One region of the Streptosporangium sp. NPDC048047 genome, then DNA from elsewhere that is predicted to be linked to it. Evidence: riboswitches for the same ligand, from Rfam matches in the RefSeq annotation. Region 1 holds a riboswitch; each other region holds the start of a gene.

The links. Region 1 has a riboswitch for cyclic di-AMP ahead of AB0D67_RS37485 (hypothetical protein). Riboswitches for the same ligand answer to the same signal wherever they lie in the genome.
Region 2: it holds a riboswitch for cyclic di-AMP, as region 1 does, so the genes downstream of both, AB0D67_RS31930 (CHAP domain-containing protein) here and AB0D67_RS37485 (hypothetical protein) in region 1, are expected to answer to the same signal.
Region 3: it holds a riboswitch for cyclic di-AMP, as region 1 does, so the genes downstream of both, AB0D67_RS04855 (hypothetical protein) here and AB0D67_RS37485 (hypothetical protein) in region 1, are expected to answer to the same signal.
Region 4: it holds a riboswitch for cyclic di-AMP, as region 1 does, so the genes downstream of both, AB0D67_RS09605 (GH25 family lysozyme) here and AB0D67_RS37485 (hypothetical protein) in region 1, are expected to answer to the same signal.

The regions. Positions count from the first base shown of each region.
Region 1 covers NZ_JBEZNH010000090.1:1,991-6,387, reverse strand. The annotation lists gene AB0D67_RS37500 (TIGR03086 family metal-binding protein) at 1-148, shown strand, start outside; gene AB0D67_RS37495 (DeoR/GlpR family DNA-binding transcription regulator) at 297-1,097, shown strand; gene galT (galactose-1-phosphate uridylyltransferase) at 1,094-2,173, shown strand; cyclic di-AMP (ydaO/yuaA leader) riboswitch at 2,245-2,381, shown strand; gene AB0D67_RS37485 (hypothetical protein) at 2,423-3,367, shown strand; gene AB0D67_RS37480 (MarR family winged helix-turn-helix transcriptional regulator) at 3,423-3,953, opposite strand; gene AB0D67_RS37475 (site-2 protease family protein) at 4,020-4,397, opposite strand, start outside.
Region 2 covers NZ_JBEZNH010000055.1:19,119-23,515, reverse strand. The annotation lists gene AB0D67_RS31940 (DUF6716 putative glycosyltransferase) at 94-1,278, opposite strand; gene AB0D67_RS31935 (hypothetical protein) at 1,290-2,327, opposite strand; cyclic di-AMP (ydaO/yuaA leader) riboswitch at 2,778-2,915, shown strand; gene AB0D67_RS31930 (CHAP domain-containing protein) at 2,934-3,620, shown strand; gene AB0D67_RS31925 (ABC transporter substrate-binding protein) at 4,090-4,397, shown strand, end outside.
Region 3 covers NZ_JBEZNH010000004.1:53,363-57,759, reverse strand. The annotation lists gene AB0D67_RS04860 (alpha/beta fold hydrolase) at 1-429, opposite strand, end outside; gene AB0D67_RS04855 (hypothetical protein) at 810-1,565, opposite strand; cyclic di-AMP (ydaO/yuaA leader) riboswitch at 1,809-1,953, opposite strand; gene AB0D67_RS04850 (DUF4253 domain-containing protein) at 2,221-3,048, opposite strand; gene AB0D67_RS04845 (LysR family transcriptional regulator) at 3,142-4,056, opposite strand; gene AB0D67_RS04840 (oxidoreductase) at 4,163-4,397, shown strand, end outside.
Region 4 covers NZ_JBEZNH010000008.1:52,927-57,323, forward strand. The annotation lists gene AB0D67_RS09595 (metalloregulator ArsR/SmtB family transcription factor) at 1-245, opposite strand, end outside; gene AB0D67_RS09600 (hypothetical protein) at 383-1,186, opposite strand; cyclic di-AMP (ydaO/yuaA leader) riboswitch at 1,797-1,946, shown strand; gene AB0D67_RS09605 (GH25 family lysozyme) at 1,958-2,707, shown strand; partial or broken gene AB0D67_RS09610 (NAD-dependent epimerase/dehydratase family protein) at 2,748-3,212, opposite strand; gene AB0D67_RS09615 (tautomerase family protein) at 3,360-3,794, opposite strand; gene AB0D67_RS09620 (helix-turn-helix domain-containing protein) at 3,874-4,383, shown strand.

The DNA of each region.
Region 1 (4,397 bases):
CGCGGCCTGGTTCGCCGACGCGGAGAAGGGCTACCGGCAGGCCGGGGTCATCGGGGAGCAGCGGCCCGTCCCCGCGGGCACCGACGCGCAGACCCGTCTCCTTGCGGCCTGGGGCCGCCCGCCCCGGCCCGCCGGAGACGACGGCTAGATCCGTTCGCGGACGGCCTCCGTCCGCCGCCCGGCGGGAACACCTGCCGGGCCCGCCCGCGGGCCACTCCCATCCACCAGGTTCCAACATCTTCCAACTACCATGGTTGTGGTAATTTGCTGGAATCTGGTGATTTAAGGGGTGGTCAATGCTCGCCCAGCAGCGGCGGCAGGCGATCTTGGACCGGGTACGCACGAGCGGCGGCGCCCGGGTCGCCGACCTGGTGCGTGAGCTCGGGGTGTCGGACATGACGATCCGCCGGGACCTGGAGGTGCTGGCCGAGCGCGGGCTGGTGGCGAAGGTCCACGGCGGCGCCACCGTCGCCGGGCCCGGCTCCACCGAGGAACCGGGGTTCGCCGCCAAGTCGGCGCGCCAGCAGCCGGAGAAGGAGGCGATCGCCCGGCGGGCGGCCCGGCTGGTACGGCCGGGCACGGCCGTGGCGCTCTCCGCCGGGACCACCACCTGGACGCTCGCCCGCTTCCTGACCGACGTGCCCGACCTGACGGTGATCACCAACTCGATCGGGGTCGCCGACGTCTTCCACCGCTCCCCCCGCGCCGACCGCACCGTCGTGCTGACCGGCGGCGTCCGCACGCCCTCCGACGCGCTGGTCGGCCCGGTCGCGGTCGCGGCGATCCGTAGGCTGCACGTGGACACCCTCTTCCTCGGCGTGCACGGGATGAGCGTGCGCGCCGGGTTCACCACGCCCAACCTGCTGGAGGCCGAGACCGACCGCGAGCTGGTCGCCTCGGCGCACCGGCTGGTGGTGCCGGCCGACCACACCAAGTGGGACACGGTCGGCATCAGCACGATCGCCGGGCTGGCCGAGGCGCACGTCGTGGTCAGCGACTCCGGCCTGCCGGAGGAGGCCCGCGAGGAGCTGGCGTCCCAGGTGGGCGAACTGATCATCACCGACCCCCACCAGCGGAACGAGACGGTGAGCTCATGAAACGCACGATCACCCACCTGGCCGACGGCCGCGAGCTGCTCTACTTCGACCGGCGGGACGACGCCGACCGGAGCGCGGCCGACCTGCGCGACCTGCCGCCCCGTCCCCCGGCCTCCGAGCTGCGCTACGACCCTCTCACCGAGGAGTGGATCGCGGTGGCCGGGCACCGCCAGAGCCGCACGTTCCTGCCTCCGGCCGACGAGTGCCCGCTGTGCCCCTCGGCCCCCGGCCGGCTCACCGAGATCCCCTCATCCGACTACGACGTCGTGGTCTTCGAGAACCGCTTCCCGTCCTTCTCCGGCCAGCCGGTCGACGCCGTTCCGGTCGGCGGGCTGAGCGAGGTCCGCCCGGGGACCGGGCGGTGCGAGGTGGTGTGCTTCACCTCCGACCACGGCTCCTCCTTCTCGCGGCTGTCCCCCGAGCAGGTCGATCTGGTCATGGAGGCGTGGATCGACCGTACGGCGGAGCTGTCGGCGCTGCCCGGGGTGGAGCAGGTCTTCTGCTTCGAGAACCGGGGCCCCGAGATCGGCATCACCCTGGCCCACCCGCACGGCCAGATCTACGCCTACCCCTACGTGACCCCCCGGACCCGGCTGTCCCTGGAGGCGGCCGAGCGGCACCGGAGGCGGACCGGCGGCAACCTGTTCGCCGACGTGCTGGCCGCCGAGCGGGAGGCGGGCGTCCGCGTGGTCGCCGCCAACGAGCACTGGACGGCGTTCGTGCCGGCCGCGGCGCGCTGGCCGGTCGAGGTCCACCTCTACCCCCATCGCCGGGTTCCCGGCCTGGGGTCGCTGGAGGCCGCCGAGCGGGCGGCGTTCGGCCCCCTGTACACCCGGGTGCTGCGCGCCCTGGACGGGTTCTTCGGTGTGCCCCTGCCGTACGTGGCGGCCTGGCACCAGGCGCCGGTGCACACCGGCCGGGATCTGTCGTACGCCCACCTGGAGGTGTTCAGCATCCGCCGGGCGCCCGACAAGCTGAAGTATCTGGCCGGGTCGGAGTCCGCCATGGGCGCCTTCGTCAACGACGTGCTGCCGGAGGACACGGCCCGCCGTCTGCGGTCCCTGGTCGGGGAATGACCGGCGGACGGTCACGGGACGGGGTCGCGTGACCGTCCGTTTACCATTACTATCCTCACCCATTGGACTTAATGTCCGATATGCCTAATTCCGGGTGCGTCGCCCGGGAGCCGGGGAACCACCGCACCCGGGGTGAATCCACTTCGGTGGAAGGGCTCTCTCCCGCCCGAACCCGTCAGCTAACCCGGTAGGCGGTAGGAGAGGAGAGCCGTGGCGGCCCCGTCCCCCACGTCCCGTCGCCGTGCGGCCATGACCGTCTCCGCGGTCTCGGCCCTGGTGTTCGTCCTCGCCGGCGGGCCCGCCGGCGCCGACCCCAAGCCGTCCGAGTCCGAACTGCGCGCCGACCTGGCGAAGCTCACCGAGAAGGTCGACGGGCTCATCGAGGACTACGCGGCCAAACGGGAGTCGCTGCGCGAGGCCCGGCAGGCCGAGAGCCGGGCCAGGGCCGCCCTGGCCGAGGCCGAACGCGCCTACGCGGAGGCCAGGAAGCAGGTCGCCGGCATCGCCAGCCTCCAGTACCAGGGCGGCCAGCAGGGGGGCGGGAGCGACCTGCCCTCCCTGCTGACCGCCCCCCGGATGGACGGCGCGGCGGTCACCGCCCAGCTCGCCGCCCAGCAGGGCGCGCACCTCCGGACCTTCGCCCAGAGCCGGGACCTGCGCGGCCGGGCGGCCGAGGAGGCCGCCCGGCTCACCGGCCGGATCGCCGAGGAGGGTGACGCCGTGGCCGCCCGGCGCCGCGACGCCGAGAAGGCCATCGCGGACATCAGGCGGAAGCTCGACGCGCTCGTCCCCGTGGGCTCGGGCCGGCGCACCGACGGCAGCTGGGCGCCCCAGCTGCCCACCGGCTCCGACAACATCACCGACCGCACCCGGATCATGCGCGAGGCGGTCGGGAAGCGGTTCACCCTCCCCTACGAGGTCGGCTGCTACCGCTCGGAGAACGACGGCGGCGAGCACCCGCTGGGCCGGGCCTGCGACTTCATGATGAGCACCGGCGGATCGACGCCCACGGCGGGCCACGTCGGGCTCGGCGACGAGATCGCCGCCTGGGCCCTCAAGAACAGGACCCGGCTCGGGGTGAAGTACGTGATCTGGCGTCAGCGGATCAACAGCGGCACCGGCTGGCACGCCATGTCCGACCGCGGCGGCGTCACCGCCAACCACTTCGACCACGTCCACATCTCGATGCACTGACGGACCCGGCCGGACGTCTCCCGGCGTACCGACGGACCCGGCGGGATCGGCGGCGTCACGGGCGGGTGACGGCCACGTCCGTCGTCCCCGCCGCCTCGGCGACCATCCGGTCCAGGCCGGCCAGGTCGGCCGGGCGGGCGACGGCCGCCTCTGCGAAACGGGCGAGCAGCCGGGCGAACGCCTCGCGGTCGGCCTCCGTCCAGTCGGCGATCAGGCCGTCCAGGTAGGTCCGCCGGTAGCGGACGACCACCTCCAGCACCCGGCGGCCACGCTCGCTCAGCACGAGACGGGCCCGCCGGGCGTCCACCGCCGACTCCTCCCGTGCCACCAGACCCGCGCCGATCGCGTCGTTGACGAGCCTGCTGGCGGTGGACGGGTCCACGTCGAGCTGCTCGGCGACGGCGCCCACGGTCACCTCGGGGACGTCCAGGCTCAGCTTGTGCACCGCGTGCACGACCATCACGTTCGACATCTGCACCGGCCGGGGCGGCTCACCCGCCCGGCGGCCACGCAGCGGCCGGGCCCAGATCCGGCGCAGCCGGAACAGCGCCACGTCGATCGCCGCTCCCGGCGTCCGGTCGTTCACGGCGTACCCCTACGGCGGGTACGGCCCGCCCGCGGCGCGCCGTACGGGACGGATGGTCACGAAAGATCAACCCAGCAGGCGGATCGGGTTGAAGACGTCGGCGTACGCCAGCAGGCCGGCCATGACGATCATCACCAGGGCGATGGCGTAGGTGAGCGGGAGCGCCTTGGCGATGTCCACGTGGGAGGGGGCGGGACGGCGCGTCACACGGGCGAAGCCCCGCTTCAGGCCCTCCCACAGCCCGCCGGCGATGTGGCCGCCGTCCAGCGGGAGCAGCGGGATCAGGTTGAACATGCCGATCGCCAGGTTGAAGACGGCCAGCAGGTTGATGAAGATGACGACCTTGCTCTCCAGCGGGGCCGAGGAGGCCACGATCTCCCCGCCCATGCGGCCGACGCCGACGATGCCCACCGGGCCGTTCTTGTCGCGCTCCTGGCCGGAGAA
Region 2 (4,397 bases), on a different contig from region 1:
CGAGCGCAGCGAGTGAACGACGAGGGAAGACACCGGTCACCAGCCCCCGAGCCGCGACGCGCAGCGTCGCCATGAGAACCGCAAGACACCGGATCAAGAGCCCCGAGCCGCGACGCGCAGCGTCGCCATAAAACGGCGCCCGGCGCGCAGCACCCTGGGTGGGACCTCGACGCGCAACCGGGCGCGGCGGCGGGCGGCGGCGTACGCCGGACCGTCGAGCAGGGAGCGGGCCGGGACCAGGCGTCCCGAGCGGGCCATGCCGACCAGGGTGACCAGGTGGGAGGTCCAGTCGTCCAGCCCGCCGGGGTGGAAGTAGTTGGCGTGGCACCACTCCCCGTCCGGGGTGAGGAAGCGCCCCGCGGCCAGGTCTTCGAGGGTGCCGAGCAGTCCGCTTCCCTCGAAGACGAGGTTGATCGTCTCGGCGCCGACCCCGAAGTCCGACAGCACCAGCAGGGGAACGGAGCAGGCGATCGCCTCCAGCGCGGCGGTCGAGCTGACCGTGACGAACCCCGCCGCGCGGGCGAGGTGGTCGCGCATCGGGCCGGCCTCGAACCGCACCGCGCCGGCGGGGACCGCGTCCCGCCCGGCCAGTTCCTCCCACAGCCGCCGGTAGGGGTGCCGCTCGGCGTGGGTCTGCCGCTCGTCGTCGAGGGCGCGGAGCTTGACCACGACGTCCAGGTCCGGCCGCCGCCCGGCCAGATCCGCCAGGGACAGCAGGATCCGTTCCCGGTCCTCTCTGCGCCTGGGCACCTTGGCCTGGGCGGCGAACACCACGCGGTCGCGCGGCCCGGCGGGGGGCGGGGCCTGCCCCGCGGGCAGGAACGGCAGCCGGGCCAGGCCGACCGCGCCGCCGCCGCCCAGCCTCCGGCCGAGTTCGGTGAACTCCGCCACCTCCCGGCCGCTGTGCAGGACGAACAGGTCGCAGCCGCTGCGGAACAGCCATGCCTTCTCGGTGGCGGGGACGGAGATGCCGGGCAGCCCGGAGACGAACACCGGCCTGGGCGAGAGGCCGGCGAGCACCTCACCGACCAGCACGTCAACCACCGGGCCGGTGCAGGCGGCCAGCACCGCGTCGGGCCGCAGCCGTTCGGCCGCCCGGCGCAGCGCCCGCGCCGACAGCACGGGAGGGTCGGCGGCCACCCCGGTGACGGCCGCGCGGATCTGCGCCGGCGAGGGCGCGATGGGGGTACGGATCACCGCGAGCTCCGCCGTACAGCCGCCGGGAAGGCCCGCGAGCAGGTGGGCGGCCCACTTCAGATAGGAATCCGAGTCGGCCACGGCCAGGACCTTCACTTTTTGACTCCGGTGTCGTGAGGAGCGGACATCGACAGGTGTGAGCGGAGGGAGGGCACCGCCAGGGCGGTCCACCAGTCGTCGGGGACGTCCACCGCCTCCACGGTGACGCCCCGGGGTGCCAGCAGGACCCGTAGCGAGGTGACGGCGGTGGACGGCAGGCTGAGCACCCGCTGCCCGGCGTCCAGTCCCCGCAGGGTCATCTCGGCGGGGGCCCCGGCGTCGTAGACGGTGACGCCGGGCTGCGCGCCGATCCGTTCGAGGTCGCCGGGGTCCTCCCGGCGGTGCGGGAAATAGGCCATCGGCCCGGCCGCGCCCACCCCGGCGAGCCAGGTGAGGTAGCGGTCGCGGTGGATCAGGCCGTTGCGCACCAGTGAGGTGCCGAGGACGACCGTGGGCTCCTGCGGCCGGGGCCGGCGCAGTGGCTGCGCGCGCAGCCAGGTGAAGTCGTGGACGACCAGTTCGGCTCCCCTGCCGCGTACGGCGCGCGCCAGGTCGTCCGGGACGGGCATCGCGGTGAAGACCGTCAGCCGGCCCGACCGGGCGGCCGAGCGCAGTCGCAGACCGGCCGCCGCGCCGAGGACGGAGCGCGACGGGCCCGCGGTGGCCCGGGCCCGTAGCAGCGGCCTGCCGGGGGGCCCGGCGAGCAGTTCCAGGAGCCTGATCGTGGCCAGCCCGTCGTCGACGACCACGATCCGTCCGGGGAGTGCGGTGAGCCAGCGGGCCTGGACCCGGCCGGAGAAGGCGTCGCCGATCACCCAGGTGATGCCCCGCCGGGGCCTGGGCGGCCCGGGGGCCGGGTCGGCCTGTTCCAGCCCCGGGGGAAGGACGAGGCGGGACAGTTCCCGGCGGGTGGCGGTCAGCGGGCGCGAGCCGGCACGGGGTACCACCCGGACGGGGGCGCCGAGCAGCCCGGCGTGGCAGGCCTCGACCACGCAGAGCAGTTGCAGGGGGGACTCCGCCCAGGCGATGGCCGAAGGCTGTTCCCGCGCGTGGTCCCGCCCCTCCTCCACGCCGGGCGATGACCCGTTCACGATCGCCTCACCGTAACCGTGACGCCTTACGCGGCCGGGAACCGCGGATGAACATCCGAGCACGCGCGCCCGGCGACGTGACGCCCGGCAAGGCGCTGAACAGGTAAAACGATCCCCCTTTAAAAAGATCTACGTTAGGGGGCGATTCAGCCGGGAAGAACCGTTCGTCGCGCCGGGGCGTCGCCGGTTCCGCGGTGCGGAAATCCCTGTGCCGCAAGGGTTTGCGGCTTTTGCGAAAGCCTTTGGCCCGAAGTCGCCGATCTTCGGACCGAGAAGCCGGCGATCACCGATATTCGGCGTTTTCCCAAGTAAAGGCAATGCGGGAGCTTGCAATCGGCCTGGAGCAGCACGTACGTTCTACTCGTTCGCGATGAGTACCGAGGTCCACAGACCCATCTCTCGTCGACACATTGCCCGACCGCGCATCATCACGACGGATCACTCCGTCGATGGGCGCGGCCGCCGAATCCGCGGCTCTCGCGGAACCGGGGAACCACTTCATGGGGTGAATCAGCGCGTTCGCGCGCCGTAGGGCACTTCCCAGCCCGAACCCGTCAGCTAACCCGGTAGGCGGCATGGAAGCGACGCAAGGAGCCGAACTCTCCCATGGCCAAGAACCGCCTCACCCCCGGGAAGCACAGCCTGGTCCGCGCCCTCGTGGGCGCGTCCATCGTCCTCGCCGGCGGTGCCGTGACCACCGTTCCCGCCCTCGCCGACAGCCACGCCTCCGGCCCGCAGGCCGGGTCCGTCACCGAGAACGCCGCGGCCTCGTCCGAGACCCAGGCCCAGAACCTGCCCAAGGTCAGCGCCCAGCAGGTCCTCGACATCGCCGCCCAGCAGATCGGCGTCTCGGAGAACGCCGCCGGCGGCGGCACCAAGTTCCATGCCTGGTACCTCTCCAGCCAGCGCGCGAAGGAGACCGTCGCCCGCGACGGCGGCAGGATCCAGGACTACGCCAACGCCCCCTGGTGCGCGATGTTCGTCTCCTGGGTCGGCGAGCAGGCCGGTATCCGGCCCACCATGGGCTGGGACGCCTACACCGTCAGCTACGCCAAGTGGTTCGCCGACAACGGACGCTGGGGTCAGACCCCGAAGCCCGGCGCCGTGGTCTTCTTCGACTGGGGCGGCAGCAAGGACATCGACGCCATCGACCACGTGGGTCTCGTCAAGAAGGACAACGGCGACGGCACGATCACCACGATCGAGGGCAACACCGGCAACGGCAAGGTCGAGGAGCGTGTCCGGCCGGTCGCCCAGGTCGACGGCTACGGATACCCGGCCTACAACGGCTGACGGACGACTCCGGTCTTCCGTTCCCCTCTCCCCTTCCCTCGTCCGCTCCCGTCCCTCCGGGAGCGGCGAGGACCGGCGGACGACGGACGGCGACCCGGCACGACCGGGTCGCCGTTTCGGCTTTCCGGCCGGGACCTTATCGCCGCGAGGAAGGGCCGGACGATCCCCGATGCACTGGATGATCCCGGTTGGTGAGCGTTCGCCGCGTCGTGTCATGTTGGGGTGGGAGCGCTCCCAAGCGCCCGATCGCACAGTTTGTCACCTTAACGACTGTTCGCCGAGCTGAAACACCCGCGATGTAACGGTTACGTTTCGGCATATTGACGCGCCGGTTGCCCATCGTCCAGTCTTCGTGGGAGCGCTCCCAAAAGCTGCCCGCGCGCAACCCATCGCCGATCGCGTTCGTCGGGGGCCGGTTCGCGATGTCACCTCCCAATCGATTCGGGCGACCACCTGAGAGGGGTCCGGAATGTTGAACACCAAGCGACACGGCAAGCTCGCCGCCGTCGTGGTGATGACCGCCGCAGCACTGGCGGTCACCTCCTGTAGTTCGAGTGAGCCCGCCAAGAACACGGCCGCCTCGGGCGGCTCGGCCTCCGAGCCGGTGACCATCACCGTGCAGACCTTCGGCGGCGGCGCGAACTTCGGCTACAAGAAGGCCGTCGAGACCTGGAACGCGTCCCACCCGAACATCCAGATCAAGCACGAGAACCCGACCGACCGGTTCGAGGACGTCTTCCTGCCCCAGCTCCTGCAGCGCCTGCAGGCCGGCAGCGG
Region 3 (4,397 bases), on a different contig from region 1:
GGGCGGGGCGACCGCGTGGCCGGGGGTGGACATGATCGAGGTGAGGCTCCGCACCCGGCGCGGATGGCCGATCGCCATCGCCTGGGCGATCATGCCGCCCATCGAGGCGCCGACCACGTGGGCCGACTCCCAGCCGAGCGCGTCGAGCAGCCCGGCGGCGTCGTCGACCATGTCGTCGAGCAGGTAGGGGGCCCGGCCGCCGCCGAGGGCGGGCGCCCCGGCGTCGTTCAGGTGGGTGGACTCGCCGGCGTCGCGGTTGTCGAACCGCACCACGTGGTGCCCGCGGCCGGCGAGCAGCTCGCAGAACTCCTCGTCCCAGTGGATCATCTGGGCGCCGAGGCCCATGATCAGCAGAAGCGGCCGGTCGCCGGGAGACCCGAAGGTCTCATAGGCGATCTCGATGCCGTTGGCCCGGACGCGCGTCGTCATGTCGCTCCCTCTCCCCCATCCGTCCGCGGGCGGGCCGGGTGGCCGCCCGGACGGCTCCCGCCGCCTGGAGATGACGGACCGGTAACCCGGAACAGAATGTCATTCTGCCCAGGTCGGGGCAAGGCATCCCCGCACCGAAGGGCCGGAGAGCGAAAAGCAGGAGCGGACGCCCTGCGCCGGCGTCCGCTCCCGTGTCCAGGAAAGTCTGAGGTGAAGCTCTTCGCCTCCGGCCGTCACGGCCTGACCGAGCCGTCACGGCCCGGTGGAACCTTTATGACCCGGTGAGCCGTCACGGCCCGATGGTGCCGCACTGGCGCGGGGCGGCGTCGTGACGGTCCGGCGGCGCCGCCGTGATGGTGCGGCGGCGCCGTTCCGGCCGGTTACGGCTTGACGGTGATCTGGACCGGCTTGGCCGGGTCGCCGTCCCGCTTGCCCCAGGCACCGGTGGAGAAGGGGACCGGGTCGTTCTTCTTGCCCGGACCGTCGCCCCACTTGGTGATGACGTAGTCGACCTTGATGTGGCCCATGCCGCCGTTGCCGTCCACGCCGAGGGTGCCGGGGTTGAACGTGCCGCCGGTCAGGTCGGCGAAGGTCTTGGCGTCGAGGTCGATCATGACGCCGCTGCTGGAGGGGACACCGGGGCCGCGGTCGCCGACGAAGAACTTGGCCTTCTTGCCCTTGTAGATGACGTAGCCCTCGGTGAACAGCGGCCAGCTCGGGCTGGCGATCATGCCCTTCTGCATCGGCTTGCCACTGGCGGGGAGGCCGGTGTCACCGGCGCGGCCGGAGGAGTCGTCCCAGAAGTAGGAGGCCTTGGTCTGGCCCTTCAGCATGACGGTCTTGGTGACCTTCTGCGGCTTGGCGGGGGCGGCCTGCTCCGGCGCGGCGGCCTGCTCGGGAGCGGCGGCGGCCTTCGGCGCGGCGGCCTGGGCGGGGGCGGCCTCGGGGACCGCGGCCGCGACCGGCTCGCTCACCGCGGTGACCCCGGTGCCGGCCGCCGAGGCGGCGGGCGCGTCCCGGTCGGCCGAGGGGAGGGCCGAGACGGCGGCGGCGGAGGCGAGGAGCCCGGCGCCGACGAGGCCGGCGACGGCGTAGCGGGTCTTGCGGGCGGACGTGCGGGGATCCAGGGAAGGCATGAGGAAACGAACTCTTTCGCGAGGGAACGGGGCAGCCGGACGCCATGCGTGAAGGGAGGCATCGGCGGGGTCGCGCTCACAGGGAAGAAGAGGCGCAGGGGTGGATCAGGTGGCGCTACACGGAGCGCTGGGGGATGCCGCGACCGATCGCGGCGGAAGAACCCAGGGGATGTGAAAGTCTCAGAGGACCGGCAGCGAAATGCTGCATACCGGTACGAAGGTGGCGCGGTCTCCCACTGAGGGATCTCCTCTCCATCTCGTCTACCGGGTTAGCTGACGGGTTCGGGCGGTGGAGTGCCCTACCACCGCGTTCGCGGCGGATTCACCCCGGAAGGTGGGTCCCCGGCTCCCATACCATGACGGCTTCGGGATTCGACGTCGGCCCGGTCGCCCCCTCGGATGAGGGTGCAGGTCACCTGCCGATGACTAGGACACTACCGGGCAAATCAGACAAAGCAAAGCAGAACCCATGGAATGACCAGAAGATCTACCTTCTATGGCCAAGAAAGGGCACATGATCCGGTTCATCGGCCCCTGAACCGGCGCCGACCAGGGCGTACACGCCGCGGCGAATTACATACGGGTGATTCACCGCCGCCATTTCCCGCGGCCCGCGGTCCCGCCCGGAACCCCGGGAAACGGCCGCCCGCCCCGGTCAGTCCCACCAGAACGACCAGGCGTTCCTGCCCATGATCTGCTCGGCGTAGCCGGCGAGCGTGCCGGCGCTGTAGACGACGCTGTCCGGGCAGAACGTCCAGTGCTCCGCCGCGACGTGCAGGGCGTGCTCCGCCGTCGTGGGGGGCGCCGCGACGCTCAGGTCGAGGGTGTTGAAACCCACGCCCACCAGCCGCGCCCCGAACCGCTCCTCCCAGCTCCGCACCACGGCGGCCAGCGGGACCATCCACTCGTTGTGGTTCAGCGCGCCCTGCCACCCCATGACGGCCAGCGCGTCGGCCCCCCGGTCGACGGCCACCAGGCCCAGGGGGGTCCTGCGCTCGGCGACCAGCCCGGCGTACCAGTCGGCGACCACGTCGGGGTCGGTGGCGAGCCTGCCCGCGGGGGCCGGACCCGGGCACCGCGCGCCGAACGGGGCCAGCAGCTCCAGCTGCTCGGCGTCCGCCCTCTCGGTCCAGTCGGCCCAGACCTCCGCCATGAAGGCGGCGGTGTGATAGTTGTCGATCTCCTCCACCGTGTCCGGGGCGATCTGCCCGGACGACCACGGCTGGACGGAGTCCTCCAGCAGCAACGGCCACAGGCCCGAGCGCGGGTGCTCGGCCCGCAGGCCGGACCACAGCCCGGCGGAGACCGGCTCGTCACTGAGCCAGAACGCCGGACGATAACCGACCATCAGCTGGGAGTAGCCGGGGTCGGGCCACACCACGTCGCCTGGAGGCAGCTCGACCGAGAGCGCCCGCCCCTCACCGCCGCCGGCGAACAGCTGGCCCAGCAACGGCGGAAGTTGCTCCCGCTCGCAATCGCTCATCCCTGTCGATCCGATCCTGACCACGGACCAATTTTGGCCTGTCAGGCGGCGGGAGGACAGTTCTCCCCCCAGCACGGCCGAAAAACACCGCGTTCACGGCCCTCGCGGGGAGGGCCGAGGGGCCGTCGCGGGCTCCGCGAGCTCGCGGACCACGTCGGCGAATCCGCGCACCAGCGGGTCGTCCGCACCCCTGGGCCAGGCCAGGGCCACCCGCAGCGGCTCGACGTCGGTGAGGGGCACCCAGGCGAGGTCGGGGCGGGCGTAGTAGCGGGCCATGCTCGACGGGGCGAAGCAGACGGCGGCGCCCTCGGCCACCTGCTCCAGCATCTCCTCGACGTTGTCGTTGGTCGGCCCCCAGCGCGGGGCGGAACCGTCCGGCCGGGGGTTGACCGCCCACCAGTCCACCCATTCGCGCGGCGCCCGTTCGGTCCACATCAGGGGCTCGCCGGCCACCTCCATGACGGAGACGCCGTCGCGACCGGCGAGCGGATGGCCGGACGGCAGGCCGACGACCCGCCCCTCGACGTGCACGATCTCGGACCGCATGCCGGTGAGGTCGGCGGGCAGCCAGACGAAGGCGACGTCCACCCGGCCCTCACGCAGCGCGGCGGCCTCCTGCCCCCAGTCGAAGCGCTTGGGCTCCACCCGCACGCCGGGATGGCGGCGGGCGAACTCGGCGCGGGCGCGGGTGGTCAGCTCACCGGCCCCGCTGGCCTCGAACCCGACGCGCAGCCGCCCCGCCCGCCCCAGCCGGTGCCGCTCCGCGGCGGCCGTCACCCGGTCGGCCTGCAGGAGCGTACGGCGGGCCTCGTCCACCACCTCCCGTCCGGCGGCGGTCGCCCGCACGCCCCCGGCGTGCCGGTCGAACAGCCGGACGCCGAACTCGCCCTCCAGGCTCCTGAGGGCGTAGGACAGGGCGGGCTGGCTGACATAGAGGCGCTCGGCGGCCCGCCCGAGATTCCCCACCTCGTCGATCACCACGAGGTACCGCAGCTGGCGAAGCTCCACCCTGCGATCATAAATCCTCTTTATGGCCCTCCTCATCATCTGTCTTGGACGCCCCCGCGGGCCGTCCGGCATAACAGAGGACATTGACGACGACGTGGAGGCCGAAATGGACATCCGTACGAACATCGAGACGAACACCGGCGCCGCTCCGGCCCGCCGGGCGGAGGGCCGGGTCTGGCTGATCACCGGCGCGTCCTCCGGCTTCGGCCGGGCGATCGCCGAGGCGGCGCTGGCCGCCGGTGACACCGTCGTCGCGGCGGCCCGCAGGCCCGAGGCGCTCGACGACCTGGTCGCCGCCCACCCGGAGCGGGTCGTCGCGGTCGGGCTGGACGTCACCGACA
Region 4 (4,397 bases), on a different contig from region 1:
TACAGGCCGGAGGTGCCCTGCCGTTCCACCAGCACGAACCGCACCTCGGCCAGGATCTTCAGGTGGTGCGAGACGGTGGACTGACCCACCCCGGACACGGCCACGATCTCGCCCACGCTCATCGGCGCGCGCCGCCGCGCCAGCAGCGACACGATCTGGATGCGGGTGGCGTCGGCCAGGGCCTTGAACCAGCTCGCGTACTCCTCGGCCTCCGCGCGGGGCAGCGGCCCCTTCTCCTCGTTCATCGTCAATCGACGATAGTCGATGAACGAGGAGGGCGGAAGCCCGCCGAACGGCGGGCCCACGCGTGCCCGTGCTTTTCGGAAACCCCGTCCCTGGAGGTGTCGCAGGTCCTTGGACGGGCGAGCGGACGCGCCCCGGGTCAGGGGAGGCCGTTGCTTCTGCGGTAGTCGTTCCACGCCCGGACGCAGAAGTCGTGGCGCCAGTCGTCCGGCCGGAAGTTGCGGCAGGCGTAGGCGGTGTCGAACCGCAGACCCACGCCGCCGGAGCCGTCGTGGCCGCCGGGACCGGCGGAGGTGTCCCGGGCGTCACGGGTGTCACGGGCCGGGGCACCGGGGGCGCCGCCGTCGGCCCGGCCCCGCGGTCCGGCCTCGGGGGCGGGCGCCCCCGGGCCGCGCCCGTGTCCGTGCCCGCGGTCGTGCGGGGCGTGCGGCGGGCGCGAGAGGCCCCGTGTCTCCCGGTGGCCCGGCCCGCCGCCTCCGGCCCCCGCCTCCGTTCCCGCTTCCGTCCGCGTAGCGGCCTCCGGCGTACGGCGTGCCGCGGCGTGCCGCCGCTCCTCCCCCGGGGCGCGGCCGTCCGGGGTGTCCGCCGCGTCGGCCCGGGGCCGCACCAGGCGTGGTTTCAGCTCGCGGACGACCATGACCCTGCCGGGTTCGGCGGAGGGCGTGCGGGCGGCCTGCGGCGGGTGGACGACCGCGGTGCCGTGCGGGGCGAGCGACGGCGCGGGCTGCGGGGCCGCCACGGCGGAGGGCCGGTCGTCCAGCGGGGACCAGCCGGAGGTCCAGACGCCGAGCCCGGCGGCCGCCAGGAAGGCGCCGATCAGCGCCGGGCGCAGCAGCCGGTCGCGCCGGAGACGCGGACCCGTCCAGGAACGCGGCCGTTCCCCGGCCGGGTGGCGCGGCCGGCCGGCGAGGGCGATGCCGGCGTCCACCAGCGAGCCGTGCATGAACGGGTCTCCGGGGCTCTGCGCCGGACCGTCGTACCGGGCCTCGGGGCGGACCGGCGGACGGGACGGGGACGCGGCGGACCCGGGCGGGCCGCCCGGGGGCCCGCCGTACGGCATGCGACCGCGGGGGCCCGCACCGGAACCGCGCCCGCGGGCCGGACCATGATCATCCTGCATCTCGCCTCCCCGTCGCCGGATCCGATCTCCCCCCAGCCTGCCGAACATCACGGTCCGTACGCGTCAGGTAACGGCGCGCTCTTACGGAGCTGTTACCAAGGGGACACCACGAATCCCTACAGACCGGACGTATGGCCGAGATGCGGCCGCCGTGGCGACCGCCGGGAAGTCCGGTCGCCACGGCGGGCGGCCCGGTTCCCGCCCGGTCCGGGACGGCGAGGCGTCAATTTTTACCATGGGCCCCGATCCCCTGCGGGCAGGGTGGTCCGGCACCCTCCCGATCACCGGCGCGATCCGCTCCGTCGCAGGTCACTTGCCCTTTCCGTGGGGCAACGCATACCTTTTGTCATCGCGGCGCGAAAGCCGCCCCAGCGGCACGAGAGCCGCTCCATCGACCGGACCCGACGCCGTTTCCGTGGCAATGCCCGCCGACGGCGTGCGGACGCCGAATCCGCGCCTTCCCAGCGGAACCGGGGACCCACCTTTTCTGGGGTGAATCGGACGACCTCTCATCGAAGCGTCCGTAGGGCACTTCCATGCCCGAACCCGACAGCTAACCCGGTAGGCGACATGGAAGCAAGGAGCCGACACCCCATGCGCAACCCCCGGATCAGCACGCTCGGAAACCGTCTCGGCCTGGCCCTCGCGGGCACGGTCCTGACCGGCGCCGCCCTCGGCGGCATCGCCCCCGTCACGGCCTCCGCCTCGCCCGCCGGGCAGGTCACGGCAGCCCAGCGCGTCTCCCAGCAGGAGGCGGGCCCGCTCACGTACGGACTGGACGTCTCCAACTACCAGCCCGCCTACGACTGGAGCACCAGCTCCGCCCAGTTCGGCATCATCAAGGCCACCGAGGGCACGACGTTCCGCGACCGCTCCTTCGCCAGGCACTGGAGGGAGCTGGACAAGAAGGGCATCGTGCGCGGGGCCTACCATTTCGGCCACCCGGGCAACGACCCGATCGCCGAGGCCGAGCACTTCCTGTCCGTCGTGGACGCGCAGCCCGCCAGGCGCGGCGACCTGCTCGTCCTGGACCTGGAGGCCACCGACGACCGCTCCGTCGAGCAGGTCAACGCCTGGGCCAAGGCGTGGCTGGCACACGTGAAGGCCAGGACCGGCGTCACGCCGATGTTCTACAGCGGTCTGAACTTCGCCGAGACCTACGGCGCGGGGCTGGAGCAGTACCCGCTGTGGGTGGCCGCCTACGGCCGGGAGAAGGGCGCCGTGACGCCCCCGGCCGGCTGGAAGGCGTGGACGATCCACCAGTACTCGGACTCGCCCATCGACCAGAACGTCTCCGCGCTGAGCCCGGACCAGCTCCGCGCCCTGGGCCGCCGGTCGGCGTGACCGGCGGGCCGACGATGGTGTTGACGCCGCCGGGACCGTAGTAGTCCGAGGCCCGGCCGAGGGCGACGCGCAGTTCGCCGGAACGGTGGGCGGCCAGCAGCGCCTCGGCCATCTCGGCGCGTACCCGGCCCCTGGGGTCGGCGGCGGCGTACGGCAGGTCCTCGGTCAGGGGTCCGTCGGCGGGGCCGTACATGTACAGGTTGTCGGCGAGGACCAGTTTCGCGCCGGCCGCGGCCGCGCCCCGGCGCACCGCGCCGGTCATGCGGGGGAACTCCTCCACCCACCGGTCGTAGGCGGGGGCGGCGCAGTGGTGGACGACCTCGGCCCCGGCGCAGGCGGCCTTGGCGCCCTCGGCGGTGGTCACGTCACCTCGGTGGACCTCGACGCCGTGCGGCTCCGGCACCCGGCCGCTGCGGTTGACCGCGCGGACGCGGTGCCCCCGGGAGACGAGCTCGCGGACCACGGAGCCGCCGATGGCTCCTCCCGCGCCGAGGACGACGTGCAGATCAGATGCAGGGGGGCATGACGCCTTCCCGTTCGCGGATTTCGAAGAAGCGCCATGAAACGGCGTCGCGACACGACTGTCAAACGGGCCACCGGCCCGGCAGGCCCCCGATCCCCGCGGGCGTCGCGCCGGGTTCCGGCCGAGGGGTCAACCGCCGGCCACCAGGGCCACGATGTCCTCGACGCGCACGATCTCGCCGCGCGCTCCCCAGTTGCCCTCCGGAATCTCGTTGATGTGCACCCACGCGGTGGCGGCCTGGGTGAACCGTTCCGGATCCTCGTCGGCGTCCGCGAGCACCCGCGTGACGCGCCGCACGATGTCGCGGCGTTTGCCGTCGTCCATCGAGCCGGCCGGAACCCCCACCCGCACCACGTACTTCGGCTTCTCCCCGGCGGGCAGTCGCCGGCCGCCGACGAACCAGGCGTCGACCTCGTTCACCACCAGCCACGAGATGGACCTGGCCGTCTCGGTGTCCGGGGCGCCCTCGGCGATCATCACCTCCGACACCAGCCGCCCGCCGATCATCTCGCGGCGTTCCTGGTCGAGCGATCCCTTGGGGACGAACAACTCCACGAACGGCATCTGTCAGTCCTTTCATTGAACTCTTGATCCACGAACGTACAGCAGTGAGTTCAATGATTCAACTGACTATGCTGGGGTCATGCAACGGATCAGCTTCGCGGAGATGCACTGCTCGATCGCACAGTCACTGGAGCGCGTGGGCGAGTGGTGGACACTGCTGATCGTGCGGGACATCCATCTGGGCCTGCACCGGTTCGACGACATCGCGGAGAACCTCGGCATCTCCCGCAACCTGCTCACCCGCCGGCTCGAGACGCTGGTCGCCGGCGGCATCGTGGAGCGCCGGGCCTACCAGAAGCGGCCGCCACGGCACGAGTACCACCTCACCGAGGCCGGCCTCGAACTCGTGCCGGTGCTGATGGCCCTGATGGCCTGGGGCGACAAATGGGTGACACCGGCAGGCGGTCCGCCGGTGCGCCTGGTGCACCACGAGTGCGGCGCCGAGTTCACGCCGCGGGTCTGTTGCTCGGAGTGCGGGAAACCGGCGACCACCGCCGACGTGACGGCACTGCCCGGTCCGGGAGCCGCCTCCGGGCCGGGGACCAGGGTGCTGGCCCGGCGCAGCGGCCTCGCGCCCGAGGGGTCATGACCGGCGGGACCGCG